Regions from separate parts of the Pseudomonas sp. HD57-3 genome, predicted to be linked through region 1. Evidence: predicted binding sites of a transcription regulator. Region 1 holds the regulator's gene; each other region holds the start of a gene.
The links. The regulator sigma-54, encoded in region 1, starts transcription at its own class of promoters, with help from an activator protein. The targets are predictions, from matches to a motif close to ANTGGCATNNANNTTGCTNT.
Positions count from the first base shown of each region.

Region 2: a site for sigma-54 is predicted at 3,517-3,536, ahead of AC0R79_RS08770 (flagellar basal body rod protein FlgF). Genes of this name have one in related genera too.
Region 3: a site for sigma-54 is predicted at 1,901-1,920, ahead of AC0R79_RS09955 (circularly permuted type 2 ATP-grasp protein). Genes of this name have one in related genera too.
Region 4: a site for sigma-54 is predicted at 5,622-5,641, ahead of AC0R79_RS10215 (CmpA/NrtA family ABC transporter substrate-binding protein). Genes of this name have one in related genera too.

Region 1 covers NZ_CM148568.1:1,252,464-1,259,825, forward strand. The annotation lists gene AC0R79_RS05470 (class II fumarate hydratase) at 1-899, shown strand, start outside; gene AC0R79_RS05475 (hypothetical protein) at 927-1,367, shown strand; gene AC0R79_RS05480 (superoxide dismutase) at 1,369-1,980, shown strand; gene AC0R79_RS05485 (ZIP family metal transporter) at 2,011-2,904, shown strand; gene AC0R79_RS05490 (HPr family phosphocarrier protein) at 2,944-3,219, opposite strand; gene rapZ (RNase adapter RapZ) at 3,235-4,092, opposite strand; gene ptsN (PTS IIA-like nitrogen regulatory protein PtsN) at 4,095-4,559, opposite strand; gene hpf (ribosome hibernation-promoting factor, HPF/YfiA family) at 4,571-4,879, opposite strand; gene AC0R79_RS05510 (RNA polymerase factor sigma-54) at 4,953-6,446, opposite strand; gene lptB (LPS export ABC transporter ATP-binding protein) at 6,633-7,358, opposite strand; gene lptA (lipopolysaccharide transport periplasmic protein LptA) at 7,358-7,362, opposite strand, start outside.
Region 2 covers NZ_CM148568.1:1,939,805-1,947,166, reverse strand. The annotation lists gene flgJ (flagellar assembly peptidoglycan hydrolase FlgJ) at 1-14, opposite strand, end outside; gene AC0R79_RS08785 (flagellar basal body P-ring protein FlgI) at 26-1,114, opposite strand; gene flgH (flagellar basal body L-ring protein FlgH) at 1,142-1,837, opposite strand; gene flgG (flagellar basal-body rod protein FlgG) at 1,891-2,676, opposite strand; gene AC0R79_RS08770 (flagellar basal body rod protein FlgF) at 2,722-3,462, opposite strand; gene AC0R79_RS08765 (sigma-54-dependent phenylalanine hydroxylase transcriptional regulator PhhR) at 3,667-5,229, opposite strand; gene phhA (phenylalanine 4-monooxygenase) at 5,510-6,301, shown strand; gene AC0R79_RS08755 (4a-hydroxytetrahydrobiopterin dehydratase) at 6,412-6,768, shown strand; gene AC0R79_RS08750 (amino acid aminotransferase) at 6,768-7,362, shown strand, end outside.
Region 3 covers NZ_CM148568.1:2,180,523-2,187,884, reverse strand. The annotation lists gene AC0R79_RS09960 (alpha-E domain-containing protein) at 1-445, opposite strand, end outside; gene AC0R79_RS09955 (circularly permuted type 2 ATP-grasp protein) at 458-1,867, opposite strand; gene AC0R79_RS09950 (ribonuclease E inhibitor RraB) at 2,345-2,692, opposite strand; gene AC0R79_RS09945 (hypothetical protein) at 2,903-3,136, opposite strand; gene speE (polyamine aminopropyltransferase) at 3,293-4,168, opposite strand; gene AC0R79_RS09935 (PLDc N-terminal domain-containing protein) at 4,303-4,494, opposite strand; gene AC0R79_RS09930 (hypothetical protein) at 4,566-5,096, opposite strand; gene AC0R79_RS09925 (ankyrin repeat domain-containing protein) at 5,187-5,705, opposite strand; gene AC0R79_RS09920 (long-chain-acyl-CoA synthetase) at 5,803-7,362, opposite strand, start outside.
Region 4 covers NZ_CM148568.1:2,245,872-2,253,233, reverse strand. The annotation lists gene AC0R79_RS10235 (sensor domain-containing diguanylate cyclase) at 1-1,212, opposite strand, end outside; gene rlmKL (bifunctional 23S rRNA (guanine(2069)-N(7))-methyltransferase RlmK/23S rRNA (guanine(2445)-N(2))-methyltransferase RlmL) at 1,359-3,629, opposite strand; gene rmf (ribosome modulation factor) at 4,160-4,375, shown strand; gene AC0R79_RS10220 (quinone-dependent dihydroorotate dehydrogenase) at 4,514-5,533, opposite strand; gene AC0R79_RS10215 (CmpA/NrtA family ABC transporter substrate-binding protein) at 5,756-6,967, shown strand; gene AC0R79_RS10210 (ANTAR domain-containing response regulator) at 6,983-7,362, shown strand, end outside.

The sequences.
Region 1 (7,362 bases):
ATCTGGTGCAAGTGATCGAACGCAAGTCAGAACAAGTCCATCACCACGTCAAGACCGGCCGCACCCACTTGATGGACGCCATGCCGGTGCGCATGAGCCAGGTGCTCAACGGTTGGGCGCAGCAGCTCAAAGCCAATATCGGTCACCTGCAGGATTTGCTGCCAAGCCTGCAATCCCTGGCCCAAGGCGGTACGGCGGTCGGCACCGGGATCAACGCGCATCCGGAATTCGCTGCGCGTTTCAGCCGCCAGCTCAGCCAGTTGACCAACGTCCAGTTCACGCCGGGCAAGGACCTATTCGCCCTGATCGGCTCGCAAGACAACGCTGTGGCCGTATCGGGTCAGCTCAAGGCCACGGCCGTGTCGCTGATGAAAATCGCCAACGACCTGCGCTGGATGAACTCCGGCCCGCTTGCAGGTCTCGGTGAAATCGAACTGGAAGGCCTGCAACCGGGCTCGTCGATCATGCCGGGCAAGGTCAATCCGGTGATTCCGGAAGCCACGGCCATGGTGGCTGCGCAAGTGATCGGCAACGATTCGGTGATCACCATCGCCGGTCAGTCGGGCAATTTCGAACTGAACGTGATGCTGCCGATCATCGCCCAGAATTTGCTGAGCAGTATCGAGTTGCTAGCCAACTCCAGCCGTCTGCTGGGCGACAAGGCGATTGCCAGCTTCAAAGTCAACGAGTCGCGCCTCAAGGAAGCGCTGTCGCGCAATCCGATTCTGGTCACAGCGCTCAACCCGATCATCGGTTACCAGAAAGCTGCCGAAATCGCCAAGCAGGCCTACAAACAGGGTCGCCCGGTGATCGACGTTGCGCTAGAACACACCGACCTGTCGCGCAGCCAGCTGGAAGAGTTGCTCAATCCCGAGAAGCTCACCGCCGGCGGCGTGTAAGCACCGCAACCGCTTTGGAGGTTCACCATGGAGCACTGGAAACGCACGATCGAACGGGCCAATCGCTGCTTCATGCTGGGCGAGCTGATCGATGCCCGCGAGGCTTACCTGCAAGCATTGGCCCTGGCGCAGGTGTTGTTCGAGCGCTGGGCCGATGCCGACGAAGCGGTGGCGGCCTGCGTCATCTCCCACCACAACCTGGCGGATCTGCATCTGCGCCTGAATCAACCGGAGGAGAGCGCCGAATACCTCTGCGCGATCCACCAGCGCCTGTTGCAGACCATGCAGGACGAGCGCCTGCGCCCGGCGCTGCGTGAAGCAGCCCTTCGCCAGAGCAGCAAGACCTACGTCGAGCTGCTCAATTTCATCAGCGAACACGGCGAATACCCGCGCACCCAGCGTTTGCTGCACCCGGATACCGGCAATGCGCGCCACGCGCCTGCCCCACATCACCATGGAGTCCATTGAAATGGCTTTTACCCTGCCAGCCTTGCCTTACGCCTATGACGCACTGGAGCCGCACATTGATGCGCAAACCATGGAGATCCACTACACCAAGCATCATCAGACCTACATCAATAACCTGAACGCTGCGGTCGAGGGCACCGAGTTCGCGGAATGGCCGGTGGAGAAACTGGTTGCCAGTGTCCAGCAACTGCCGGAAAAACTCCGCGCGGCGGTCATCAACCAGGGCGGCGGTCACGCCAACCATTCGCTGTTCTGGGAAGTGATGGTGCCCGGCGGTGGCGGTAAGCCGGACGGCGCGCTGGCCAAGGCGATCGATGAGCAACTGGGTGGCCTCGACAGCTTCAAGGACGCCTTCACCAAAGCCGCGCTGACCCGCTTCGGCAGTGGCTGGGCCTGGCTCAGCGTGACGCCGGACAAGAAACTGGTGGTGGAAAGCAGCGGCAATCAGGACAGCCCGCTGATGAACGGCAACACGCCGATTCTCGGCCTCGACGTGTGGGAGCACGCTTACTACCTGCGGTATCAGAACCGTCGGCCGGAATACATCAGCGCGTTTTACAACGTGATCAACTGGCCGGAAGTCGCTGCGCGCTATCAGGCCGCGCTGGTTTAAGTCTCCTATAAAAACAATCCAAGGCTGACTATGGGCACTGAAACACTGGCGATCGGAAGTGGGCGTATGTTTCGTTACGCAATTGGATCGCTATTGCTGTTGGCGGGCATGACTTTGCTGGTCGCCCACGGACTGGAATGGCTGAATCTGGAGCCGAGATTGTCGCGGGCATTGCAGGGCGGCGCGATTTGCGCCCTCGGCACCGCGCTCGGAGCGGTGCCGGTGCTGGTGATCCGCAACATGCCTCAGGCACTGGGCGATACGCTGCTGGGTTTTGGTGCCGGAGTGATGCTGGCCGCGACCGCGTTTTCGCTGATCGTGCCCGGGATTGCCGCTGCCGAAAGTCTGGGCCTGAGCCCATGGGGCGCCAGTGGCCTGATCTGTTTCGGCATCATGCTCGGCGCGTTCGGCCTGTATCTGGTTGATCGCCGGGTGTCGGGTGCCTCGCCGGAAATGCTCATCGGCACTGTCGAGCATCCGGTGATTCCGCCACGGATCTGGTTATTCGTGTTCGCCATCATTGCCCATAACATCCCGGAAGGTATGGCGGTCGGCGTCTCGGCTGGCGGTGGTATGCCGGACGCAGACAGTCTGGCGATGGGCATCGCCTTGCAGGATGTGCCGGAAGGGCTGGTGATTGCACTGGTGCTGGCTGGCGCCGGGATGTCGCGGGTCAAGGCGTTTTTGATTGGCGCGGCTTCAGGCTTGGTCGAGCCGGTGTTCGCGCTGCTCTGTGCGTGGTTGGTCAGTCTTGCCGAGTTATTGCTGCCCTTGGGCTTGGCGTTGGCGGCGGGTGCCATGCTGCTGGTGGTGACTCACGAGGTCATCCCGGAGTCGCGGCGCAATGGTCACGAGAAGCTGGCAAGCCTGGGATTGCTGATCGGCTTCTGTCTGATGATGGTGATGGATACGGCGTTGGGATGAGCCGGGAGGAGGGAGCATGCTCCCTCGCTTCAAGCGTTTTCAACCACCTTCGTCGAAGTAGTTGTTGATCAGGGTCACCAGCGCGTCCATGGCTTCCTGTTCCTGGTGGCCATCGGTACTCAGGTGGATCTTGGTGCCCTTGCCGGCTGCGAGCATCATCATCGCCATGATGCTTTTACCGTCAACCGTGGTTTCCGGGGTGCGGCCCACTCTGATCGTGCAATCGGGAAACTGGCCCGCCACTCCGACGAATTTTGCCGATGCGCGGGCGTGCAGGCCCAGCTTGTTGATGATTTCGATTTCACGAGCAGGCATCGCGGTGTGAATCCTTTAGCTGAGGTCGCGGTGGCGAACCTGGACGTTCTTCAGGGTCTTCTGCAGCGCCTGGCCAAGACGTTCGGTCAGGTAAACGGAACGGTGATGCCCGCCGGTGCAGCCGATGGCAATGGTGACGTAAGCGCGGTTGCTCGCCGCAAAGCGCGGCAACCATTTGTACAGATACGTGTAAATGTCCTGGTACATCTCCTCGACCTCCGGCTGCGCCGCCAGATATTCGGCGACCGGTTGATCGAGACCGGATTGCGCGCGCAGCTCCGGTTTCCAGTACGGGTTCGGCAGGCAGCGTACATCGAACACCAGATCCGCATCCACCGGCATGCCGCGTTTGAAACCGAACGACTCCACCAGAAACGCCGTGCCCGGCTCCGGCTGGTTGAGCAGTCGCAGTTTGATGGTGTCGCGTAGCTGGTACAGGTTGAGATTGGTGGTGTTGATTTTCAGGTCGGCGAGATCGGCAATGGGGCCGAGCAGGGCGCTTTCATCCTGAATGGCCTCTGCCAGCGAACGATTGGCGTTGCTCAGTGGGTGGCGGCGACGAGTTTCAGAGAAACGCTTGAGCAGCGTTTCTTCGTCGGCATCCAGGTACAGGACATCGCATTGAATATGCTTGGCACGTGCGTCCTCAAGCAATTCCGGAAATCGGGTCAGATGGCTCGGCAGATTGCGTGCATCGATCGAGACCGCAACCAGTGGCTGCGCCAGCTCGGTGTGAATCAGGGCGCGTTCGGCCAGCTCCGGCAGTAGACCGGCCGGCAGGTTATCGATGCAGTAGTAACCGTTGTCCTCAAGGACATCCAGGGCGGTACTTTTACCCGAGCCGGAACGGCCACTGACAATGATCAAGCGCATGGTTACGGCCTGTTCTGTTCTTCCAGTACAACCTGGTACAAGGCTTCGTTGCTTGGCGCGCTGCGCAGTCTGTCGCGCACGTCCTTGCGGTCGAGCATGCTGGCGATCTGGCGTAACAGCTCCAGGTGCGCATCGGTGGCGGCTTCCGGCACCAGCAGGACGAACAGCAGGTCCACAGGCGCGCCGTCGATAGCGTCGAAATCGATAGGAGCATCAAGGTGCATCAGCGCACTGATCGGCGCTTCGCAGCCCTTGAGGCGGCAGTGAGGAATGGCGATGCCGTTGCCAAAACCGGTGGAACCCAGTTTTTCACGGGCAATCAATGCCTCGAAGACATCTTGCATCTCCAGATCCGGGACTTCCCGGGCGATCAGGTTGGCAATTTGTTCGAGGGCTTTCTTTTTACTGCCGCCCGGCACGTTCACCAGGGAACGGCCGGGGGTCAGGATACTTTCAAGTCGGATCATGGGGGTGGGGGTTATCGACCGGTAGCGCCCTGAAGCAGGCTCTGGGTCTTTTCCTTATGCTTTTTGAGTTGTTTATCAAGCTTGTCGGTCAGCGCGTCGATCGCAGCGTACATATCGGTATGTTCCGCGTTTGCGACGACCTCGTTGCCGGGAATATGCAGCGTGGCTTCGATTTTCTGCTTCAGCTTTTCGACGCACATCGTGACTTGCACGTTGGTGATCTTGTCGAAATGTCCCTCAAGCCTCTTGAGCTTTTGCTCAACGTACTCACGGAGAGGTTGGGTAACTTCCAGTTGGTGTCCACTGATGTTGACTTGCATACAGCTTCTCCTTCGTTGCCAGTGCATAAAGCGGCAGGCCGAAGAGCCTGCCACTGGAACGCTGTAACGTGGCTTACATCAACCGCTTGCGTTCGCTCGAAGGCGCGATCCCGAGGGATTCGCGGTACTTGGCGACGGTGCGGCGAGCCACCTGAATGCCTTGTGCCTCCAGTAAACCAGCGATCTTGCTGTCACTCAACGGCTTTTTCTGATTTTCCGCGGCAACCAGTTTTTTGATGATCGCGCGGATCGCCGTGGACGAGCATTCACCGCCTTCGGAGGTGCTCACATGGCTGGAGAAAAAGTATTTCAGTTCATATATGCCCCGTGGGGTATGCATGAATTTTTGCGTGGTCACGCGGGAAATCGTCGACTCGTGCATGCCCACGGCTTCAGCGATGTCATGCAGCACCAGCGGCTTCATGGCTTCGTCGCCGTACTCCAGAAAGCCGCGCTGGTGCTCGACGATCTGGGTGGCCACTTTCATCAGGGTTTCGTTGCGGCTCTGCAGGCTCTTGATGAACCAGCGGGCTTCCTGCAACTGATTGCGCATGAAGGTGTTGTCGGCACTGGTGTCGGCGCGGCGCACGAAACCGGCGTACTGGGCGTTGACCCGCAGACGCGGCACCGACTCCTGATTCAGCTCGACCAGCCAGCGCTCGTTGTCCTTGCGCACGATGACGTCAGGCACCACGTACTCGGCTTCGGTGGATTCGATCTGCGAACCGGGGCGCGGGTTGAGGCTCTGCACCAGTTCGATGACTTGGCGCAGCTCGTCTTCCTTGAGCTTCATGCGGCGCATCAGCTGGCTGTAGTCGCGGCTGCCGAGCAGGTCAATGTAATCGGTGACCAGCCGCTTGGCCTCGGCCAGCCAAGGGGTCTTGGCCGACAGCTGGCGCAATTGCAGCAGCAGGCATTCGCCCAGATTGCGTGCGCCGATGCCGGCCGGTTCAAACTGCTGGATGCGGTGCAGGACGGCTTCGATCTCGTCCAGCTCGATGTCGAGTTCCGGATCAAAGGCGTCGAGGATTTCTTCGAGGGTTTCGTCGAGGTAGCCCTGATTGTTGATGCAATCGATCAGGGTGACGGCGATCAGGCGATCGGTGTCTGACATCGGTGCCAGGTTCAACTGCCACAGCAGGTGGCTTTGCAGGCTCTCGCCGGCGGAGGTGCGGGTGGTGAAGTCCCACTCGTCATCGTCGCTGCTCGGCAGGCTGCTGGCGCTGGTCTGATAGACGTCTTCCCAGGCGGTGTCGACGGGCAGTTCGTTGGGGATTCGCTCGTTCCATTCGCCGTCTTCGAGGTTATCGACTGTCGGCGCGGTCTCCTGATAGGAGGGTTCCTGGATCTCGGTGTTGGGCTTCTGTTCGGCGTTGTCGGCCATGGGATCGGAGTTGTCGAAGTCGTCGCCGTCTTCCTGGCGTTCGAGCATCGGATTGGATTCCAGAGCCTCCTGGATTTCCTGTTGCAGATCCAGGGTCGACAATTGGAGCAGGCGGATGGCCTGTTGCAGCTGCGGTGTCATCGTCAGCTGCTGGCCCATTCTCAAGACTAGCGATGGTTTCATGGCAGGGGCTTAACACCTTATTCGCCGGCGCTATGCGCCATCCACTACAGGGCGCCGGAGCGCCAAACTTAAGCAAATTATATGCCTGAAACTGTCGTGTTTGCCTAGAGCGCTGTAACAATAAAAGCGTATAAAAAGGCGCTTCAACGTTACAGCACCCGGACGGCTGGCCGAATGCCGTCGTGCTTACAGGCGGAACTCGTGACCCAGATAGACTTCCTTCACCAGATCGTTGGCGAGGATGGTCGCGGAGTCGCCTTCGGCGATCAACTGGCCGTCGTTGACGATGTAGGCGGTTTCACAGATATCCAACGTCTCACGCACGTTGTGGTCGGTGATCAGTACACCGATGCCCTTGGCCTTGAGGTGATGGATGATCTGCTTGATGTCGCCGACCGAGATTGGGTCGACACCGGCGAACGGTTCGTCGAGCAGGATGAACTTCGGTGCCGTGGCCAGTGCGCGGGCGATTTCCACGCGGCGGCGCTCACCACCGGACAGGCTCATGCCGAGGTTGTCGCGGATGTGGCTGATGTGGAATTCCTGCAGCAGGCTTTCCAGCTCCTTGCGACGGCCGGCCTTGTCGAGCTCCTGACGGGTCTCGAGGATGGCCATGATGTTGTCGGCCACCGACAGTTTGCGGAAGATCGACGCTTCTTGCGGCAGATAGCCGATACCGGCCTTGGCGCGACCGTGCATCGGCTGGTGGCTGACGTCGAGGTCGTCGATCAGTACGCGACCCTGATCAGCCTGAACCAGGCCGACGATCATGTAGAAGCAGGTGGTCTTGCCGGCGCCGTTCGGGCCGAGCAGGCCGACGATCTGACCACTGTCGATCGACAGGCTGACGTCGCGCACGACCTGGCGGCTTTTATAGGCCTTGGCCAGGTGCTGAGCTTTCAGAGTTGCCATTACT
Region 2 (7,362 bases), 690 kb from region 1:
TTGCGCATATCCATGGTCGCCGTCCTCAGATCACGATCAGGTCGGCTTGCAACGCGCCGGCCTGCTTCAGTGCTTCGAGAATGGCCATCAGGTCACCCGGCGCTGCGCCGACCTGGTTCACCGCCCGGACGATCTCGTCAAGGGTGGTGCCCGGGCCGAATTTGAACATCGGCTTGGCTTCCTGCTCGGCATTCACCCGCGAGCGCGGCACCACGGCGGTCTGGCCGTTGGACAGCGGACCCGGCTGGCTGACGATCGGGTCTTCGGTGATGGTCACGGTCAGGCTGCCGTGGGTCACGGCGGCCGGCGATACCTTCACGTTCTGGCCGATGACGATGGTGCCGGTACGCGAGTTGATGATGACTTTCGCCACGGCCTGACCCGGATCGACTTCGAGGTTTTCCAGGATCGACAGGTAGTCGACGCGCTGGCTCGGATCGAGCGGCGCGGTCACGCGGATCGAACCGCCGTCGATGGCCTGGGCGACGCCAGGGCCGAGCATGTCGTTGATCTTGTCGACGATGCGCTTGGCAGTCGTGAAGTCGGAACGGTTGAGGTTCAGCGTCAGGCTGTTGCCCTGGTTGAAACCGCTCGGCACCGAACGCTCCACCGACGCACCACCAGGGATGCGACCGGCCGACGGAACGTTGACGGTGATCTTCGAACCGTCACGACCTTCAGCGTCGAAACCGCCGACCACCAGGTTGCCCTGAGCGATGGCGTAGACGTTGCCGTCGATACCCTTGAGCGGAGTCAGCAACAGGGTGCCGCCGCGCAGGCTCTTGGAGTTACCGATGGACGACACGGTGATATCGACCTGCTGACCCGGCTTGGCGAACGCCGGCAGATCGGCACTCACCGATACCGCCGCAACGTTTTTCAGCTGCACGTTGCCCGATCCCGGCGGCACCTTGATGCCGAACTGCGAGAGCATGTTGTTGAAGGTCTGCAGGGTGAACGGGGTCTGCGTGGTCTGGTCGCCGGTGCCGTTAAGACCGACCACCAGGCCATAGCCGATCAACTGGTTGGAACGCACGCCGGAAATGCTGGCGATGTCCTTCAACCGTTCGGCTTGTGCATTGAAGGCCGCCGACAACAGGAACGCGGCCACCATGAGACTTCTGAAATTCAACTTAGCCACCTAGAAAGGGAACAGCGGGCTGAGGAAGAAACGGTCGAACCAGCCTGGCTGACTCGCATCGGCGAACGAACCGGTGCCCGAGTAGGTGATGCGCGCATCGGCGACCCGGGTCGAGGACACGGTGTTGTCGGTGGCAATGTCATCGGCCCGCACGAGACCGGCGATCCGCACCAGCTCGTCGCCGGTGTTGAGGGTCATCCACTTCTCGCCACGCACGGCGATGATGCCGTTGGGCAGCACGTCGGCGACGGTCACGGTGATCGAACCGGTCAGGGTGTTGCCCTGGGCGGCCTTGCTGTCACCTTTGGTCGCACGGTCGCCTTCGTAGCTGGCGCTCAGGCTCAGGTCATTGCCGCCGATCGGGTTGTTGGTGGTCGCACTGCTGCCGAACAGCGACGTCAGACCGATGCCGGTCTTGCTGTTCTTGGCCACCTGCGAGTTGGCGTTCTTGCTGGCCTGGGTCCTCTCGTTCAGGGTGATGGTGATGATGTCACCGACCCGGAACGCCTTGCGGTCGCTGTACAGGTTCTGTTCGAAACCGGCCTGATAGATCGAGCCGTTGTTGGCGGCCGACGGCAACGGTGTGCGCGGCAACACCGGGGCGTAGTAAGGATCATTGGGCTTGGGCGTCGGAGCGACGCAGCCCGCGAGCGAGACGACCCCACTCAATGCCACAACAGATACAAAGCGCTTCATGACCCTTACCTCACGGTGTTGCAGGCGACCTCATGGCCGCCTCATAGACTTGATTACAGATTCTGCGTTACGAACGAGAGCATCTGGTCGGCGGTGGAGATCACCTTGGAGTTCATCTCGTACGCGCGCTGGGTGGTGATCATGTTGACCATCTCTTCCACGGTGCTGACGTTGGAGGTTTCCAGGGTGTTCTGCAGGGTGGTACCGAAACCGTTCAGGCCCGGAGTACCGACTTGCGGTGCACCGGAAGCGGCGGTTTCCAGGAACAGGTTGTTGCCCACTGCTTGCAGACCGGCCGGGTTGATGAAGTCGGCGGTTTGCAGGTTGCCGATCACCTGAGCAGCCGGGTTACCCGGGACAGTGATCGACACAGTGCCGTCAGTACCGACAGTGAAGCTCTGGGCGTTGTTCGGAATGACGATGGCCGGCTCCAGGGCGAAACCGCTGGCGTTGACGATCTGGCCGTTGGAATCGAGGTGGAATGTACCGTCACGGGTGTAGGACGTGGTGCCGTCCGGCTGCAGGATCTGGAAGAAACCGCGACCGTCGATGGCCATGTCCAGTGGCTGCTCGGTGGCTTGCAGGCTGCCGGCGGTGAAGTTTTTCTGGGTGCCGACGATGCGCACACCGGTACCCAGTTGCAGACCCGACGGCAGTTCGCTGTCCTGGGTCGACTGGGCGCCTGGCTGACGCTTGATCTGGTACAGCAGGTCCTGGAACTCGGCGCGGTCACGTTTGAAACCCGTGGTCGATACGTTCGCCAGGTTGTTGGAAATGGTGGTCAGGTTGGTGTCCTGGGCGGACAGACCGGTTTTGGCAACCCATAGAGCCGGAAGCATTCGATTCTCCTCGTGCGCCTGTTTTACGGCGCGACGTTCTGATAATTAGCTGATCTGCAAGACCCGAGCCATGGCCTGGTCGTCGTCTTTGGCGGTGTTCATCATCTTGACGTGCAGTTCGAACTGCTTGGCCAGGGCCAGCACCGACGTCATCTCTTCCACGGCATTGACGTTGCTCGACTCCAGGAAACCCGACACCAGTTTGACGTTGGCATCGGCCGGCGCAGGCTGGCCGTCCTTGGTGTAAATCGAACCGTCCAGGCCCTTGTTCATGTTCTTTATGTCCGGGTTGACCAGCTTGATCCGGTCGACTTCGGCCATGACGCGCGGCCCCTCGCCCATCGCACGGATGCTGATGGTGCCGTCTTCACCGACTTCCACCTGCTGCTCCGGCGGTACGGCGATCGGACCGCCGTTGCCCATGACCGGCATGCCGTTGCCGGCACGCAACACGCCTAGGGCATCGATGTTGAGGCTGCCGGTGCGCACGTAGCTTTCACCGCCATTAGGGTTCTGCACGGCGATCCAGCCGTTGCCCGACACGGCGACGTCGAGGTCACGACCGGTCTGCACCAGCGAGCCCGGCGTGAAGTCGGTGGCGGGCCGTTCGCTCATGGCAAACGCACGCGCCGGAAAGCTGTCACCGAACACCGGCATCGAACGCGCCTGCTCCAGGTCGCGCTGAAAACCGTTGGTGGAGATGTTCGCCAGGTTGTTGGCATGAGCCTTTTGCGCCAGTGCGTTCTGGCTGGCGCCGGTCATTGCCACATAAAGGTACTTGTCCACACTCTTTCCTCTGCATGCCGGACGTTTGCCGCCCACCGCTGTACTGCTGAGCCATAAGCAATTTGCAGACCAACTTTTTTCTGGCGGCCGAGGGCCCGGTAAACAAAGGACTTGAGGGATTTTGCGGGGAGGTGGGAAATGTATCGAAGACGAAAAACCGGCGGTGTCATGCCGCTTGGCGGCAAACACTCGATCCGGCCGTGATCACTCGGACGCGTCCTTGCCGACTTCGTACTCACGCAGCTTGTTGGCAATCGTGGTGTGCGAAACCCCGAGCCGCTTGCCCAGTTGCCGGCTGCTCGGATGTTCGGAATACAAGCGCTCCAGCACCGCTTTCTCGAAGCGCCCGACAATCTCGTCCAGCCCGCCTTCGAGGGAGAAATCGCCAAGCGGCTGACGCACACCGTAATCCGGCAGGCGAATGTGCTCGGCCTTGACCGTGCCGCCGTCGCACAGCGAAACCGCCTGGAACAGCACGTTCTCCAACTGCCGCACATTGCCCGGCCAATGGTAGTGGCTGAGCCGGTCCATCGCCGCCGGCGCCAGTTTCGGCAACGGGCAGCCGATCTGTCGGCTGGCCTGATCGAGGAAGTGCTCCACCAGCGGCGTCAAACCGTCGAGGCATTCGCGCAGTGGCGGGATGTGCAGCGACAGCACGTTCAAACGGTGATACAGATCCTGGCGAAATTCCCCGCGCGCGCACAACTCCGACAGGTCGACCTGGGTTGCGCAGATCACCCGCACATCCAGGTAAACCTCTTCATCACTGCCCACCCGCCGGAAGCAGCCGTCCTGCAGGAAGCGCAGCAATTTCACCTGCAAGCGCGGGCTCATTTCGCCGACGCCATCGAGGAACAACGTGCCGCCCGCCGTCAGCTCCAGCAGCCCGAGCTTGCCTTCAGCCCGCGCGCCTTCAAAGGCACCGGGGCCGTAGCCGAACAGTTCGGTCTCGGCCATCGACTCCGGCAGCCCCGCGCAGTTAAGCGCCATCAACGGCGACTGACCGCGCGGGCTCGCCAAATGGCAGGCCCGTGCCAGCAATTCCTTGCCAGTGCCGGTTTCGCCCTCAATCAACAACGGCGCATCCAGCGGTGCCATGCGTCGTGCTTCGCGCACCACCGCCGCCATCACTTTCGAGCTCTGGAAGATGCTGTCGAAGCCACGCAGCTCTTGTTTGCGTACGTTATAGATGCGCTCGCCAACCCGGTCCGCGCGGTGCAAGGTGAGCACGGCACCGGCCATGGCCTCGCTGTCGTCGTGCTCCGATTGCAGCGGCGCGATGTCGGCCAGAAAAATGTCGCCCTTGACCTTGACCCGCATGCCGTTGATTCGCGATTTGTTGGCGCGCACCAGTTCCGGCAGGTCGAAATCCTCGGCGTAACGCGACAATGGAATACCCGGTACCTCGTCCACCCGCACCCCGAGCAACTGCGCCGCCGCACGGTTGGCCGCCACGATGGAGCCGCCCATGTCGATCGACAGCACCGGAAACTCCAGCGCACCGAGCAGCGCATTCAACTCCATGTGCCGCCGCTCGCTAGGCATCAGCCCTACCCGCTTGACGCCGAACACACCAGCGATGGCCTCGAACTTGGGTCGCAGCGCCTGGAACTGAATGTTGATCAGGTTCGGGCAATGCAGATAGATCGCGTTGCCATGCTCACCGCCCACCTCGCCACGGGCGACGTTGATCCCGTACTCCACCAGCAGATTGAGAATGTCGCGCAGGATGCCGATGCGGTTCTGACAGTGGACTTTGATACGCATATAAAGGCCCGAAACAGGTGAAGAAGCGGTCTGACGCCGGAATTTTCTGCGCAGCGCGCAAGATAGTCGTCAAGATTATGTGACAGCCATCGGCCTTTTCAAACCCGACAGTCACCGCAAACACGACTTATCACACGAAGCGTAACGAAAATTTTACGAATTAAAGAGACTTTTCCTACTCGACCGGTGTTCAACCTGCTGCAACAACGAACGTTCCGGGGTATTTCTCAGTCCATCGCAGGACATAACAAGAACGAAATCCCCCTCGCAGGAGAGCAGTATGAAGCAGACGCAATACGTGGCCCGCGAGCCCGATGCGCAAGGTTTTATCGACTACCCCGCCGAAGAACACGCGGTGTGGAACACGCTGATCACCCGCCAGTTGAAAGTGATCGAGGGTCGTGCGTGCCAGGAATACCTGGACGGTATCGAAAAACTCGGTCTGCCCCACGACCGCATTCCGCAACTGGGCGAGATCAACAAGGTGCTCGGCGAGACCACCGGTTGGCAGGTTGCCCGCGTCCCGGCGCTGATCCCCTTCCAGACCTTTTTCGAATTGCTCGCCAGCAAGCAGTTTCCGGTGGCCACGTTCATTCGTACCCGTGAAGAACTGGACTACCTGCAAGAGCCGGACATTTTCCACGAGATCTTTGGCCACTGCCCGCTGCTGACCAACCCGTGGTTCGCCGAATTCACCCACACCTACGGCAAGCTCGGCCTGCAAGCGACCAAGGAAGAACGTGTTTATCTGGCGCGTCTGTACTGGATGACCATCGAGTTCGGCCTGGTCGACACCCCGCAAGGCAAACGCATCTACGGCGGCGGCATCCTGTCTTCGCCGAAAGAAACCGTTTATTCGCTGTCGGACGAGCCCGAGCATCAGGCCTTCGATCCGCTGGAAGCCATGCGCACGCCGTATCGCATCGACATTCTGCAACCGCTGTATTTTGTCCTGCCGAACCTCAAGCGCCTGTTCGACCTGGCCCACGAAGACATCATGGCCATGGTCAAGCAAGGCATGCAGCTGGGTCTGCACGCACCGAAGTTTCCGCCAAAACCAAAAGCCGCGTGACCCGCGACTTTTGCTTACAAGTGAGTCTGTCCGTCGTCGCCACTTTGGTTTAGCGTGGCGACACTGACCGCCAATATAAAAAAACACCTTCAGATTTCAGGAAGTCCACCATGTCCACTTTGAACCAAGCCCATTGCGAAGCCTGCCGTGCCGATGCCCCACAAGTCAGCGATGAGGAACTGCCGATCCTGATCAAGCAGATCCCTGACTGGAACATCGAAGTCCGCGACAGCATCATGCAGCTGGAAAAAGTCTTCCTGTTCAAGAATTTCAAGCACGCGCTGGCCTTCACCAACGCCGTCGGCGAGATCTCCGAGGCCGAAGGTCACCACCCGGGCCTGCTGACCGAGTGGGGCAAAGTCACCGTGACCTGGTGGAGCCACTCGATCAAAGGCCTGCACCGCAACGACTTCATCATGGCCGCGCGCACTGACGAAGTGGCCAAGACTGCAGAAGGACGCAAGTAATGCACTTCGACGCCATCGGCCGGGTGCCCGGCGACCCGATCCTCGGCCTGATGGAGGCCTATGCGCAGGACTCCAACCCGCGCAAGTTCGACCTCGGTGTGGGCGTCTACAAGGATGCCCAGGGCCTGACGCCAATCCCCGAGGCGGTGAAAATCGCCGAGGCGCGTCTGGTCGAGAGCCAGGACACCAAGACCTACATCGGTGGCCACGGCAATCCGCTGTTCGGCAAGGTCATCAATGAGCTGGTACTCGGTGCCGATTCGGCGCTGATCGCCGAGCAACGCGCCGGTGCCACCCAAACCCCGGGCGGCACGGGCGCCCTGCGCCTGGCAGCGGATTTCATCGCCCAATGCCTGCCGGGCAAAGGCGTATGGCTGAGCAACCCGACCTGGCCGATCCACGAAACGATTTTCGCGGCCGCCGGGGTCAAGATCAGCCATTACCCGTACGTCGGCAGCGACAACCGCCTCGATGTCGACGCGATGCTCGCCGTGCTCAATGAAGTGCCGAAAGGCGATGTGGTGCTGCTGCACGCGTGCTGCCACAACCCGACCGGTTTCGACCTGAGCCACGACGACTGGCAGCGCGTGCTGG
Region 3 (7,362 bases), 930 kb from region 1:
CGCCCCGAAACAGGTGCGAACGCTCCTTGATCCACTCGCAGAAACGGCTCATGCCATAGCGGCTGAGGCCCTGATTGGCGATCCCGCGGATCTCCAGCCAGGTGGCGTTGATGTTCTCCCACATGTCGGCGGTGATCCGACCGCGCACCGCGTGGGCGCTGGCCCGCGCCGCACCGAGGCAGCTATAGATGCTCGCCGGATTCGCCGCGTCGAGGGCGAAGAAATGCAGCAAGCGCTCGGCATGCAGCTCGCCGTGACGTTCCAGGTAATCGTCCAGCGTGCCGGTGATCAACAGCGGCATCGCCAGTTCGTGCAGACCGTCGCCACGGCCGTCCTGCGGCATCAGCGACAGCGAATAGCTGACATCGAGCATCCGTGCGAGGTTTTCCGCCCGCTCCAGGTAACGCGACATCCAGTACAGATCCGAGGCAGTTCTACTTAACATGGCAGGCTTCCTTCAATCCTCGACCACCCAGGTGTCCTTGGTTCCGCCGCCCTGGGATGAATTCACCACCAGAGAGCCTTCACGCAGGGCCACACGGGTCAAACCGCCGGGCACGACCCGGGTTTCGCGACCGGACAATACGAACGGGCGCAGGTCGATATGGCGCGGCGCAATGCCGTTTTCGACAAAGGTCGGACAGGTCGACAGCGACAGCGTCGGTTGCGCGATGTACGCGTGGGGCTTGGCCTTGATCCGCTCGCGGAACGCATCGATTTCCGCGGTCGTCGCCGCCGGCCCCACGAGCATTCCGTAACCGCCGGAGCCCTGGGTTTCCTTGACCACCAGATCCGGAAGATTGGCCAGGACATGGGAAAGTTCAGACGGATTGCGGCATTGCCAGGTCGGCACGTTCTTCAGGATCGGCTCTTCGTCGAGGTAGAAACGGATCATCTCGGTAACGAACGGGTACACCGATTTGTCGTCCGCCACGCCGGTGCCGATCGCATTGGCCAGCACCACGTTGCCCGAGCGATACGACGACAGCAGTCCCGGCACGCCGAGCATCGAATCCGGGCGGAACGCCAGCGGATCGAGGAACGCGTCGTCGAGCCGACGGTAGATCACGTCCACCGCTTTCGGGCCGTCGGTGGTGCGCATGAAAACCTTGTCGTCGCGCACGAACAGATCCGCGCCCTCCACCAGCTCCACGCCCATTTCCCGGGCGAGAAACGCATGCTCGAAAAACGCGCTGTTGAACCGTCCCGGCGTCAGCACCACCACACTCGGGTCGTCGATCGGGCTTGAGCTTTTCAGGGTGTCGAGCAGCAGGTTCGGGTAATGGTCGATCGGGGCGATGCGCTGGGCCGCGAACAGTTCGGGGAACAGGCGCATCATCATCTTGCGGTCTTCGAGCATGTAGCTCACGCCGCTCGGTGTGCGCAGGTTGTCCTCGAGCACGTAATACGTGCCGTCGCCGTCGCGCACCAGATCGACGCCGGAGATGTGCGAATAGATATCGCGGTGCAGATCCAGCCCCTGCATTGCCAACTGGTATTGCTCGTTGGCCAGCACCTGCTCGGCAGGAATGATCCCGGCCTTGATGATGCGCTGCTCGTGGTAAAGGTCGGCGAGGAACATGTTCAACGCCTTGACCCGCTGGATGCAGCCGCGCTCGACGATCCGCCACTCGCTGGCGGGGATGCTGCGCGGAATGGTGTCGAAGGGAATCAGGCGTTCTGTCCCTTGCTCGTCCCCGTAGAGCGTGAAAGTAATCCCGGCACGATGGAACAGCAGATCGGCCTCGCGTCGCCGCTGGGCCAGCAGTTCATCAGGCGTTTCGGCCAGCCAGCGGGCAAACTCCCGGTAATGCGGGCGAACCTGGCCGCCGGCATCGTACATTTCATCAAAATAGGTGCGGATCATGCCGTACTCCTTGTCACCCCGGACATACAGGCCTTCGCAAGGCCCGTGCCATCGGCATAAACGCTTTGATTTCAATCGGTTGGATATTCACGCCACACGCACCGCACCATTCCTGTGCGGCAAATGCCCCAACCTGATCGCCCCCGCTTCATTGCGACGCAGTCCCGTCGCCTATCACCAGCATAGTCAGAGTTGATTTCACTGCCCGCCGGCGGCTGCGGATAATCCGCGCATCCGCTGCAAAAACGTCGCCGACGAATTACGCAGCTCCACTGATCCGGCTTGCCTCGGCAGCCCTCCCGGCCGTAACCCTGACCGGTTTCCTCTCCTTCCGGTCTTCCCTTTCAGCCACCTTTTCAGGTGGCTTTTTTTTGCGCCGGTTTCTTGTTTCAGGGTTTTGCCATGCGCTTTCGGGGCGGCAGAAACGACAACGGCCGACCCGAAGGTCAGCCGTAGCTCGACGTGTTGCGAGAGTGATCAGTTCAAACGGTGCCGGTTGCGGATCTCCTGTTTCACGCCCCAGCCTTCGATGATGCCGCCCAAGGGCTCGACCACCGCCGAAAAGCCCTGCTCGAAATCGCCAATGTCGTCGTAGGTTGCGTACATCACCTTGCTCAATTCCAGAGACCAGGCGCCGTCGTCGCGCGCACTGACCTGGGCATTGATGGATTCACCGCGAAACTTGCCTGCCGCCCTGCGCGCCCGCTCCTCGTCCGGGAAAATGGCGTAGAACTCGATGGGATGGAATCGGGAAAAATCGAAACCGCCTTCTTTCATGCGGCGCAGCACGCTGCTGCTGATGTCTTCTTGATAGGCTGTGCTCATGAATCGTCCCCCTCGCATAGATGGATAGACTTTCCGTATTCCCTGCACTGACCCAACGGGCCCGGGTGCTTACGGCAACCGCGTTGCCGGCGGGAAACAAGCATGTAGCTGACAAGACCAGACCTTAGCGATCCGTTCGCTGATCTCGCTTGCAGAGTAGCCCCAAGATAGAGCCGCTGCCAAGGCCTGGTACATGAAGAAAATGAAGATTCAGATTGGGGTGATGCTGCGGATTTCGATGCTGTTCTGGGTTTTCAGGCTTTTCACGCCGGCATCGGCGGTGCGCCCTTCCAGATCGTTCAGGTCAAGCTCGGCGGCGACTGGCAGGAGTCGTTCCTTGATGAGGCGGGCTGCCCGTTCATGGCTGGGGCATTCCTCGCACTCGAAGACTTCGTCGATCGTTTCACCATGATCGTCCACGAAAGTGACTTTCCACTTTGACATCGGAGCCTCCTCGATCAAACCCGCAAATGGGCTTACACCTATCTCGACTTTTGTCAGGATTGATCGTTCAAAAGGTTTACACCGATGCAACATGAAAAAAGCCGAGGCCGGCGTGTTTTCGCACACCGGCCTCGGCTTTTTCTGACCCGCGAACGATCAGTCGTTGCTTGGCTTGTTCACTGCTTGCAGCACGTATTGCGGCAAGGCGAAGGCGCCGATATGGATTTCCGGGTTGTAGTAGCGGGTGACGATGCCGCTGCCGATGAAGCGTTGTTGCAATACTTCGCGGCTCAGCTTGCGGTAGGCCGGGTTGGTCGAGCCCCAGGCGAAGGTCATCGAACCACCGATGTAGGTCGGCACGGCCGCCTGATAGAAGTGCCAGTCCGGGAACAGGCTGCGCAGGCGGCCGGCGGTGGTTTTCACTTCTTCGATCTGCATGAACGGCGTGCCGTTCTGGGTCACGAGGATGCCGCCCTCGTTCAGGCAGCGGTGGCAGGCCTGGTAGAAGTTTTCCGAGAACAGCACTTCACCCGGGCCGATCGGGTCGGTGGAGTCGGAAATGATCACGTCGAACTTTTCAGTGGTGGTCGCGACGAAACGCATGCCGTCATCGATCACCAGATTCAGGCGTGGATCGTCGTAGGCGCCCTTGGAGTGGTTCGGCAGGAACTCCTTACACATGTCGACCACGGTGCCGTCGATCTCGACCATGGTGATGTGCTCGACGCTGGCGTGCTTGGTCACTTCGCGCAGCATGCCGCCGTCGCCGCCGCCGATGATCAGCACTCGCTTGGCGGTGCCGTGGGCGAGGATCGGCACGTGGGTGAGCATTTCGTGGTAGATGAATTCATCGGCTTCGGTGGTCTGGATCACGCCGTCCAGCGCCATCACCCGGCCCATGCGCGGGTTCTGGAAAATCACCAGGTGCTGGTGTTCGGTGCGCACTTCGTGCAGCAGTTTTTCCATGCGAAAACGCTGGCCGTAGCCTTCGTAGAGGGTTTCCAGGTATTCGCTGGTCTTGGTGACGGTCATGGTGAAGTGCTCCGATGAATGCGCGGGCGCCAATCGTCAGGTTCGATTGCCCGGGAAAGGCGCGCATTCTACGTTGCCGAAGATGACAGGTCGAACCTCAGTTCATCGGCCCGACCCAATCAGGGTGCGAACGGTCAGATCCGCACATTGCCCCGCGGCCCGGCAATCGCCCAGATGATCAGGCCCAGCACCGGCAGGAGGATGATGAGCAGCACCCAGAGGATTTTCATCCCGGTCTCGGCGCCGCTTTTCAGCACATTGATGATCGCCCAGATGTCGAGCGCAAGAATGATCAGGCCGACCAGGCCGTTGAACGTGGAACCCATGGTGTCGCTCCAGAATAGTGGCATGCACTTTTAGGATAGACGGTCGCGCACAGGGTTCCCTTTTATTGCATTCAGACGTGAACGGCGACCTTCAGGGCTTCCAGCGACGGCGCGGCGGCAATGCCGACTTCGGCGCACAGTTCCAGTACGCGCGGCACGTCGTTGTCGTAGACCAGCACCACTTGCAGCTCGTCATCGAGCAACTGGCTGAAGTTCATCAGGGTGTAACCGCCGTTTTCCTTGTTCAGGCTGCTCATCTGCACCTGGATGCGGTTGAGCGCGGTCAGCGCTTCGGTCTTGGCCAGTTGCTTGGGCTTGAGGTTGAAGTCGACGCCCGGGCCGAACGAGGCAACGATCTGCGCGAACAGGTCGGCGTAGGTGTCGGCCTGGAACAGCACGGTCTCTGGCAGGCTGCCGACCACGACCCACTCGCCCAGCGGAATCGGGAAAGTGTCGTCGTAGTTGATGTCCGGGTTGGCGGTCAGAAAAGCGTCGGCATCGGCGTAGGCCTGTGCCGCTTCGTCAGCGACCTTCAGGATCTCGTCTTCGCCCATGCAGCCGGAGCTGATTTTGCTGATGAGTTCGGCGAGTGCGGCTTTCATGGGGGCGGATCCTGTGGCGAAGGGAATTTTGAGGGCGCGAAGGATAGCGCATTCTCGCCTTCGCCACAGAGCGGGTTCCGGCCAGCGGCTTCAGCCCAGCAGTTTTTCCAGCTGCGCAGTAGTGTCGACAGCGCCCATTGTGCGGGCCGCGTCCAGCGCGGTGATGCCGTTGGCATCCTTGGCTTTCGGGTCGGCGCCCTGGTCGATCAGGAAGTCGACGATTTCAACGCGGTTGAACATCGCCGCCATCATCAGCGCCGTGCGGCCGTCGAAGGAGGCGCCTTCGATCTGCGCGCCACCGGCCACCAACGCCTTGACCACCGCCAGATCACCTTTGAACGCGGCGCCGGCAATCGGGCTCTGGCCGTTGCCGTTGCGTTGTTCCGGGTCAGCCTTGTGCTTGAGCAACACTTGCACCGCGTCCACATGCCCGTAGTAACTGGCGAGCATCAGCAGGGTGTCGCCCTTGCTGTTGGTCAGGTTCACCGGCAGACCGGCAGTGATCAGGCGATCCAGCATCACCGCATCGCCCTCGCGCGCCTTGTTGAATACCTGCTCGGTGAATTCGGCAGCTTCTTCTGGGGTCATCTGGCGGCTTTGGTCGGACATGGGGCAACTCCACTTTCGGTCTATCGGAAAGCCGATAGTTTCCCGAGCGCGGCGATAGCTGTCATCCCCTTTTTTCCAAGACCGCCGATAGCCAATATCAATAGCGGTACTTGCCTGCCCGGATGTCCGCAAGGATTTCATCCGTGACCTGCACGTAGGTTTCAGTCCCCGGCAGCCAGGCGTAAATCGGATCATCCCCCGTCTGGCCGGGGTCGAAGCCTTCGTTTTTCAGGCGGGTTTTCTGGTATTTGAAGGTGCCGGTGGTTTCCATTTTCACCTTGACCCGCAAGAACAGCGGCACCGCGTAGGCCGGCATGCGCTGGCGGGCGAAAGCCAGCAGCTCGGCGAAATCCAGGGTCGCCAAAGACTCGGCCGGGGTGATCGCCGCCATCCCGGCGCGGCCATTGGTGTTGGGGATTTCCACGCCATAGGCCACCGCTTCGGAAATATGCGGATGCTGGAGCAGCAGATTCTCGACCTCGGTGGTCGAGACGTTCTCGCCCTTCCAGCGGTAGGTGTCGCCGAGGCGGTCGACAAACTGCGCATGACCGAATCCGATGTTGCGCAGCAGATCGCCGGTGTTGAAAAAGCGATCGCCCTTGTTGAACACGTCCTGCAACACGACCTTGGCGGTTTTCTGCGGATCGGTGTAGCCGTCCAGCGGCGCCTTTTCATCGATCCGCGCCAGCAGCAGGCCCCGCTCGCCCCGGCCGACCTTGCGCATGAATCCATCATCGCCGCGAATCGGTTCGCCGCTGTCCTGGTCGTAGGCCACCAGTTCCCAGGCCATCAGCGAGAAACCGATGGTGTTTTCGAAATTGAGGATGTTGGTGAAGCCGATATTGCCGTCGCTGGCGGCGTAAAGCTCACAGATGTGATCCACGCCGAAGCGGGTCTTGAACTCGGCCCACGCACCGGGTCGCAGGCCGTTGCCGATCATCTTGCGCACGTCGTGACGACTGTCGTCGGCGCTGAGCGGCTGATCCACCAGATACCGGCACAACTCGCCGACGTAACCGATGGTGGTTGCGCGGTAGCGGCGCACATCGCTCCAGAACTGCCGGGCGCTGAACTTGCGGCGAATGGCGAAACCCGACGCGCCATTGACCGCCGAACCCCAGCACACGCAAAGCCCGGTGGCGTGGTACAGCGGCAAGGTGCAATAGACGATGTCGTTCGGGCGCATGTCGAGGGCGATCATGCCGAAGCTCGCCGAACTGCGCATCCAGCGTCCGTGCTTGAACACCCCGGCCTTGGGCAAACCGGTGGTGCCGGAGGTGTAGATATAAAAACAGGGATCGTCGAAGAAAATCTGCCGGCTACTAGCCGGGTTGTCGCCAGAGGCATCGGCACTGGCGCTGATCAGGTTGATATAACCCTCGGGCGCGATGCCCGGATGGCTGAAGGTATCCTGATCGGCGACGAACCATGCGCGCGCTGCCGAGATCGCTACTTCCTCGCGTACCGCCGCAAATGCCGGCAGCAATTCTTCACCGACGACAATCGCCGCCGGTGTCACCAGATTGATGCTGTGGATCAGCGTATCGCGGGTCTGCGAGGTATTGAGCAGCGCGCTGACCGCACCGACTTTGGCCAGGGCCAGAATCGTCACCAGCAGTTCCGGGCGGTTCTCGATGAACACCGCCACCACATCGCC
Region 4 (7,362 bases), 990 kb from region 1:
GACCACTTCGCTGCTGAGATAACCGAGCATCTGCTCGGCACCGGGGTTGAAGGTGTTGATCACCCCGCGCAGGTCGGTGGCGATGATTGCCACCTGGGTCGCCGCGTTGAGCACCCCGCGCAACTGGCCGTGGGTGCCGCGCAGTTCCTGTTCACGTTCATGCAGCTCCTGGGTGCGCAACTCGACCATGCGCAACGCACGCTGGCGCTGACTGACCAGCACATAAAGCAACGCGCTCAGCAGCAGACTGAGCAATCCGCCCAGCACCACCACGCTGCCAACCGACGAATGGTTGGCCTGCATGAACGCTTCGCTGGGCAGGATATCCACCTGATAGTCGTGATCGGCCATGCGCACCAATCGAGTGGCCGACAGATCGCTCGGCGCCGGCTCATTGGTCGATTCGAACAGTACTTCATGCTGATCGTTGGTGGACAGATCGAGGATGCGCACCGACAGATAGTCATGAAACGCATCCGGCAATCCGTCCGCCAGCAGCTGACGCATGCTGATGACGGCCATCACGTAGCCGAACGACTTTGTCTCGCCGGGACGCACCACCGGCCCGACCAACAGCACGCCGCGCGCGTAGGCCGGCTCGATCGCCACCAGATGCATCGGCTGCGAGACCGCCAGGCCGCCAATCTGGTCGGCGCGCTCCAGGGTCGTGCGGCGCAGCGGCTGGGCCAGCAAGTCGTAACCCAGTGGCGAGCCGAGCCGGCTCTGGGTCTGGCTGTACAACACCACCACGTATTCATCGCGGGCCGCGGCCAGTTGCAGCTCGCCGCGGGCATTGAGTTCGCGCACGCTGAAGGTGCTCAGGCCTTCATCCCGCGCCCGCTGTTCAAAGGCTGCACGCTCGGCGCCGCTCACCCGCAGGGCGAACGAATAGGCCTGGGTGCGCAGTAATAAAGGTTGGGTGTAGCCGTCGAATTCGGCGCGGGACACCGATTCGGAGTTGGCGAAGAACCGGCGCAGCCCGTCGAGGCGTTGCTCCTGATCCTGAAAACGTTCTTCGATGCGGCTGTAGCGCTCATTGGCCAATAGCTGAAAGCGTTGGCGCAACTGGCTATGAAACTGATTGAGGGTGCCCCAGGCGAGCAGCCCCGTGAGAATCCCGCCGGCGAGCAATACCAGCAGCGCGACCAGCCAGGCCGAGACTTCTTCGCTGATAAAACCCAATATCTTCGGGCGCACGGGGTGCAACGACATAAAAGCCACTCACTACGTCAGCATCTGCGGGAAAAACCCCATCGGCCGTGTGTGAGTTATAGCTATTAGCCACTAATTTGGCTAGCTCTGAACGGATCCAAGAGCCTTTAAAAATCAAGACTCTGTGGATCCAATTTTGCAGAGTGTCAACGAGCCGTGATTTTCCAGGCGCGGTGGATCTTGCCGTTGCGGGCGAAATCCGGGTCGATGGTGCTGGCGGTGATTTCCTCGACCGCGTAACGCTCGGCCAGGTTGTCTTCAAGATGGAACTTGCGGAAGTTGTTGGAGAAATACAACACCCCGCCCGCTGCCAGCCGCGCCATGGCCAGGTCGATCAACTGCACTTGGTCACGCTGCACGTCGAAGATGCCTTCCATGCGCTTGGAGTTGGAGAAGGTCGGCGGATCGATGAAGATCAGGTCGTATTCGTCGCGGGAATTCTCCAGCCACGCCATCACATCGCCCTGCTCCAGACGGTTCTTGTCGGAGAAACCGTTGAGCGACAGGTTGCGGCGCGCCCAGTCGAGGTAGGTTTTCGACAGGTCGACGCTGGTGGTGCTGCGCGCGCCGCCCTTGGCTGCGTGGACGGAAGCGGTCGCGGTGTAGCAGAACAGGTTGAGGAAGCGCTTGCCGGCGGCCTCTTTCTGAATCCGCATGCGCATCGGCCGGTGATCGAGGAACAGCCCGGTGTCGAGGTAGTCGGTGAGGTTGACCAGCAACTTCACGCCGCCCTCGGTCACTTCATTGAACTTGCCCTGAGCCGCCTGACGCTCGTACTGCTTGGTGCCGCTCTGACGCTCGCGGCGCTTGACCACCACGCGGCTCTTGTCGATGTTCAGCGCCTGCGGGATGGCCGCCAACGCATCGAACATGCGAATCGAGGCCTTTTCCGGGTCGATCGACTTCGGCGCGGCGTATTCCTGAACGTGCACCCAGTCGTGGTACAGGTCGATGGCCATGGCGTATTCCGGCATGTCCGCATCGTAGACGCGGTAGCAGTCGATGCCTTCGCGCTTGACCCACTTGCCCATCGCCTTGAGGTTCTTCTGCAGGCGGTTGGCAAACATCTGCCCGCCTTCGCTCAGGCGCGGCTGCTCGATCACGGGCGCCGGGGCCGGCGTCGGTTTGATCGGGTTGCCGTTCTTGTTGAACTTGCGCTCTTGCGGCTCGTTCGGCGTCTGATCGTAAGCGGCTTGCTCGCGCTCGGCCTGACGCTGTTCCGGGGTGCGGCGCTCGCCGGTGACGAACTGATCCGGCAGGACCTTGATCAACAGCAGCTTGCACGGCAGCGCGCCGTTCCAGAACGAATACTGTTTGTGGCTGCGGATCCCCATGCGCTTGCCCAGGTCCGGCGCGCCGGTGAACACCGCCGCTTCCCAGTTCAGGCAGGCCTGACGCAGACGCTCGCCGAGGTTCTGGTAGAGGTACAACAGGCTGGCTTCATCACCCAGACGCTCGCCGTACGGCGGGTTGCAGATGACCAGGCCTTTCTGGTTCTGGTCCGGACGCGGTTCGAAGGTCGCGACTTCGCCCTGATAGATCTTGATCCACTCGCTCAGGCCGGCGCGTTCGACGTTGTTGCGGCCCGGCTGGATCAGCCGTGGGTCGGCTTCATAACCACGAATCCACAGCGGCGGCTTGGCCAGACCGGCAGCGGCGCGCTCGACCGCTTCTTCATGCAGTTTTTTCCACAGCGCCGGTACGTGGCCCAGCCAGGCGGTGAAGCCCCACTGCTCGCGACGCAGGTTCGGCGCCATGTCGGCGGCGATCATGCCGGCTTCGACCAGGAACGTGCCGACACCGCACATCGGGTCAGCCAGCGCGCCACCTTCGGCGGCAATGCGCGGCCAGCCGGAACGGATCAGGATCGCGGCCGCCAGGTTTTCCTTCAGCGGCGCAGCGCCCTGCTGCAAGCGGTAGCCGCGCTGGTGCAGGCTGTGGCCGGAGAGGTCGAGGGACAGAATCGCTTCGCCACGATCCAGACGCAGGTGAATGCGCAGGTCCGGGTTGAGCTTGTCGATGCTTGGGCGGTCGCCCTGCGGGGTGCGCAGTTTGTCGACGATGGCGTCCTTGACCTTCAGGGCGCCGAAGTGAGTGTTGTCGATGCCCGAACCATGGCCGCTGAATTCCACGGCCAGGGTGCCGTCGGCCAGCATGTGGTCCTGCCAGTCGACGTCGAGCACGCCGTGGTACAGGTCTTCGGCGTTTTTCATCGGGAAGCGCTTGAGCACCAGCAGCACCCGGTTGGCCAGACGCGACCACAGGCACAGGCGATAAGCGGTTTCCATGGTCGCCATGCCACGCACGGCGGAAGTGTGTTCGCGGGCCTCTTCAAGGCCAAGCCCGACGGCTTCCTCGATGAGCAGGCCTTCAAGGCCTTTGGGGCAAGTGAGGAAGAGTTCGAAACGGTCGGACATGGTTTTTCCAGAGCCTTTGGCTAATGAATCGGCAACGCATTGCCGATCCGGTTTTCAATCAGGCGCTTTTCTACAAGAGCGCCCGCGTGGCACGAAGGTGTGCCGTTCCATCCCCGCTGCTCGGGTTAAAAGAGCTTAGATGCCGGGACAGATAAAAAAGTTGAAGCAACAAAATGACTCAAAGCAACCCTTCGTCGAATAGTACCCCAGCGTAAACGTGGGTCATTCTCACTAAAGGATTAACCTCATCATCCAGCGCGGGGCCGATCATACCGGGGTTTGGCCAACAAACACTGGATAAATACGCGGTTACTTATGGCCATAGCATCTTTTTCGTTACGTCCTTATGACAAAACGGTCATTCCATCGATGTGACTCATTGGTTAGAACTGGACACAGGTTGACGTCGCAACGGCGTCAACACCTTGGCTCGCCACGCCGGCAGCGAGCCGCCAACGGCAGAGTTTTTCTGCCAGACCTCAATTGAGGTCGACGCGACAAAAACAGTCAACAAGTGAGGGAAACACCCTATGAGAAGACTTAAGCGTGATCCGTTGGAAAGAGCATTTTTGCGCGGATATCAATATGGCGTTGGTGGCAAATCCCGTGAGCTTTGCCCATTTACTCTACCGTCGGTACGTCAAGCCTGGATCAACGGCTGGCGAGAAGGACGCGGCGACAACTGGGACGGTATGACCGGCACTGCGGGAATCCACAGACTCAACGAACTTCACGCCGTCGGCTGACACAGGGCACTTATTCCGACACGACAATCTGATTTCGTAACAACCTGATCACCATGCACGTCCTTCCCGGACGGCGGGCTACGGCCCAAGGGCTCCTTCGAGGAGCCCTTTTTTATGCCTGCCTTTTATGTCCGCCGATCAGCGCTTGGCGGCGATCGCGTCCACGGACTCGCGAATCAGCGCCGGGCCCTTATAGATGAAGCCGGAGTAGATCTGCACCAGGCTCGCGCCGGCAGCGATCTTCTCGGCCGCATGCTTGCCTTCGGTGATGCCGCCCGCTGCGATGATCGGCAGCTTGCCGCCCAGCTCGGACGCCAGCACTTTCACGGTGTGGGTGCTCTTCTCACGCACCGGCGCGCCGGACAGACCGCCCGCCTCGTCACCGTGTTCCATGCCTTCGACGCCCACGCGGCTGAGGGTGGTGTTGGTGGCGATCACCGCGTCCATCCCGGTTTCGATCAGCGCTTGCGCAACCTGAGCGGTTTCTTCGTCGGTCATGTCCGGCGCGATCTTGATCGCCAGCGGTACATGTTTGCCATGGCGCAGGGCCAGTTCAGCGCGGCGCGTGGCCAGATCCGCCAGCAATTGCTTGAGCGAGTCGCCAAATTGCAGGCTGCGCAGGCCCGGGGTGTTCGGCGAGCTGACGTTGACCGTGACGTAACTGGCGTGGGCGTAGACCTTGTCCAGGCAGATCAGGTAGTCATCCACCGCGCGCTCGACCGGGGTGTCGAAGTTCTTGCCGATGTTGATCCCCAGCACGCCCTTGTATTTGGCCGCCGCCACCCGCGCCAGCAGGTTATCCACGCCGAGGTTGTTGAAACCCATGCGGTTGATGATCGCCTCGGCTTCCGGCAGGCGGAAAATCCGTGGTTTCGGGTTGCCCGGCTGCGGACGCGGGGTCACAGTGCCGATTTCGACAAAACCGAAACCCAGTTGCGCAAAGCCGTCGATGGCCGCGCCGTTCTTGTCCAGACCGGCCGCCAGACCCACAGGGTTCGGGAACTCCAGGCCCATGACATTCACCGGCAGCGACGCCGGGGCCTTGCACAGCAAGCCGTTGAGGCCCAAACGCCCGCCCGCGCCGATCAGATCCAGCGACAGATCGTGGGAGGTTTCCGGGGAAAGTTTGAACAACAGCTGACGGGCCAGGGTGTACATGGGCGGCTATGACTCGGGCGGCGAAAAGAGGCGGCGATTATAGCCGGGCATCGCCCCGCCGCGCGAGGCGCACGGGTAAATCCGTGCGCATGGCATATGCCTTGCACCTTCCTCGGCATCAGCCCGCAGGCCAATGGTGGCGTGCAGGCAAGGACAATGGCGTCGTCTCTCGGTTTTGCGCGGGCAAAGCCCGGGACGACGTTTTTTTTGAGGGTAGCTTTCATGACTCAAACCTCCGCCGGGCCGCTGGCCTGGGTCAACGGCAGCGATGCCCCGGAAAAAAGCGCGATCAACCTCGGTTTCATGGCCCTGAGCGACTGCGCCTCGCTGGTGGTCGCCGCCACTCAAGGCTTTGCTCAGCCTTACGGGTTGACCCTGAATCTCAAGCGCCAGAGTTCCTGGGCCAACCTGCGGGACAATCTGGTCAGCGGCGAACTCGATGCTGCCCACAGCCTTTACGGTCTGATCTACGCGGTGCACCTGGGCATCGGTGGTGTCGCGCCGACCGACATGGCGGTGCTGATGGGCCTGAATCAGAACGGTCAGAGCCTGAACCTGTCCCACGGTTTGCAAGGCCTGGGCGTGACCGGTCCTGAAGCGCTGCACCACCATGTGCACCAAACCCGCGCAAAACTGACTTTCGCCCAGACCTTCCCGACCGGCACCCATGCCATGTGGCTGTATTACTGGCTGGCGAGCCAGGGCATCCATCCATTGCAGGATGTCGACAGCGTGGTCGTACCGCCACCGCAAATGGTCGCGCACTTGCAGGCCGGACGCATCGATGGCCTCTGCGTTGGCGAGCCGTGGGCGGCCAGCGCCGTGCAGCAGGATCTCGGTTTCACGCTGGCGACCAGCCAGACCATCTGGCCCGATCACCCGGAAAAAGTCCTCGGCTGCACCCGCGCCTTCGTCGAGCAATACCCCAACACCGCCCGCGCGCTGGTGATGGCGATCCTCGAAGCCAGCCGTTTCATCGAAGAAAGCCCGGAAAACCGCCGCAGCACCGCGCAGTTGCTGAGCGCTGCGGAATACCTCGACGCCCCGGTGTCCTGCATCGAGCCGCGCTTTCTCGGCGACTACGACGATGGGCTGGGCAATCGCTGGCAGGACCCGCACGCCTTGCGCTTTCACGGCGATGGCGCGGTGAATCTGCCGTATCTCTCGGATGGCATGTGGTTCATGACTCAGTTTCGCCGTTGGGGTTTGCTGCGCGATGACCCGGATTACCTCGCCGTCGCCCGTCAGGTGCAGCAACTGGAGATCTATCGCGACGCGGCGACTGCTGTGGGCGTCGCGGCCTGGGGCAAGGACATGCGCAGCAGCCAGTTGATCGACGGCAAGATCTGGGACGGCAGCGACCCGGCCGCCTACGCCCGAAGCTTCAAGCTCCACGCGCTGAACGACAGCGCACCCCTTCTCGCCCACCGCTGACAGGAGACCGCGAACATGCTGCGCATTCTGCTGATCAACGACACCGCGAAAAAAGTCGGACGCCTGAAAGCCGCGCTGACCGAGGCCGGTTTCGAGGTGATCGACGAGTCGGGCCTGACCATCGACCTGCCGGCGCGCGTCGAAACGGTGCGCCCGGACGTGATCCTGATCGATACCGAGTCACCGAGTCGCGATGTGATGGAGCAAGTGGTGCTGGTCAGCCGCGACCAGCCCCGGCCGATCGTGATGTTCACCGACGAGCATGATCCCGGCGTGATGCGTCAGGCGATCAAGTCCGGGGTCAGTGCCTACATCGTCGAAGGCATTCACGCACAACGCCTGCAGCCGATTCTCGACGTGGCCATGGCCCGCTTCGAAAGCGACCAGGCCTTGCG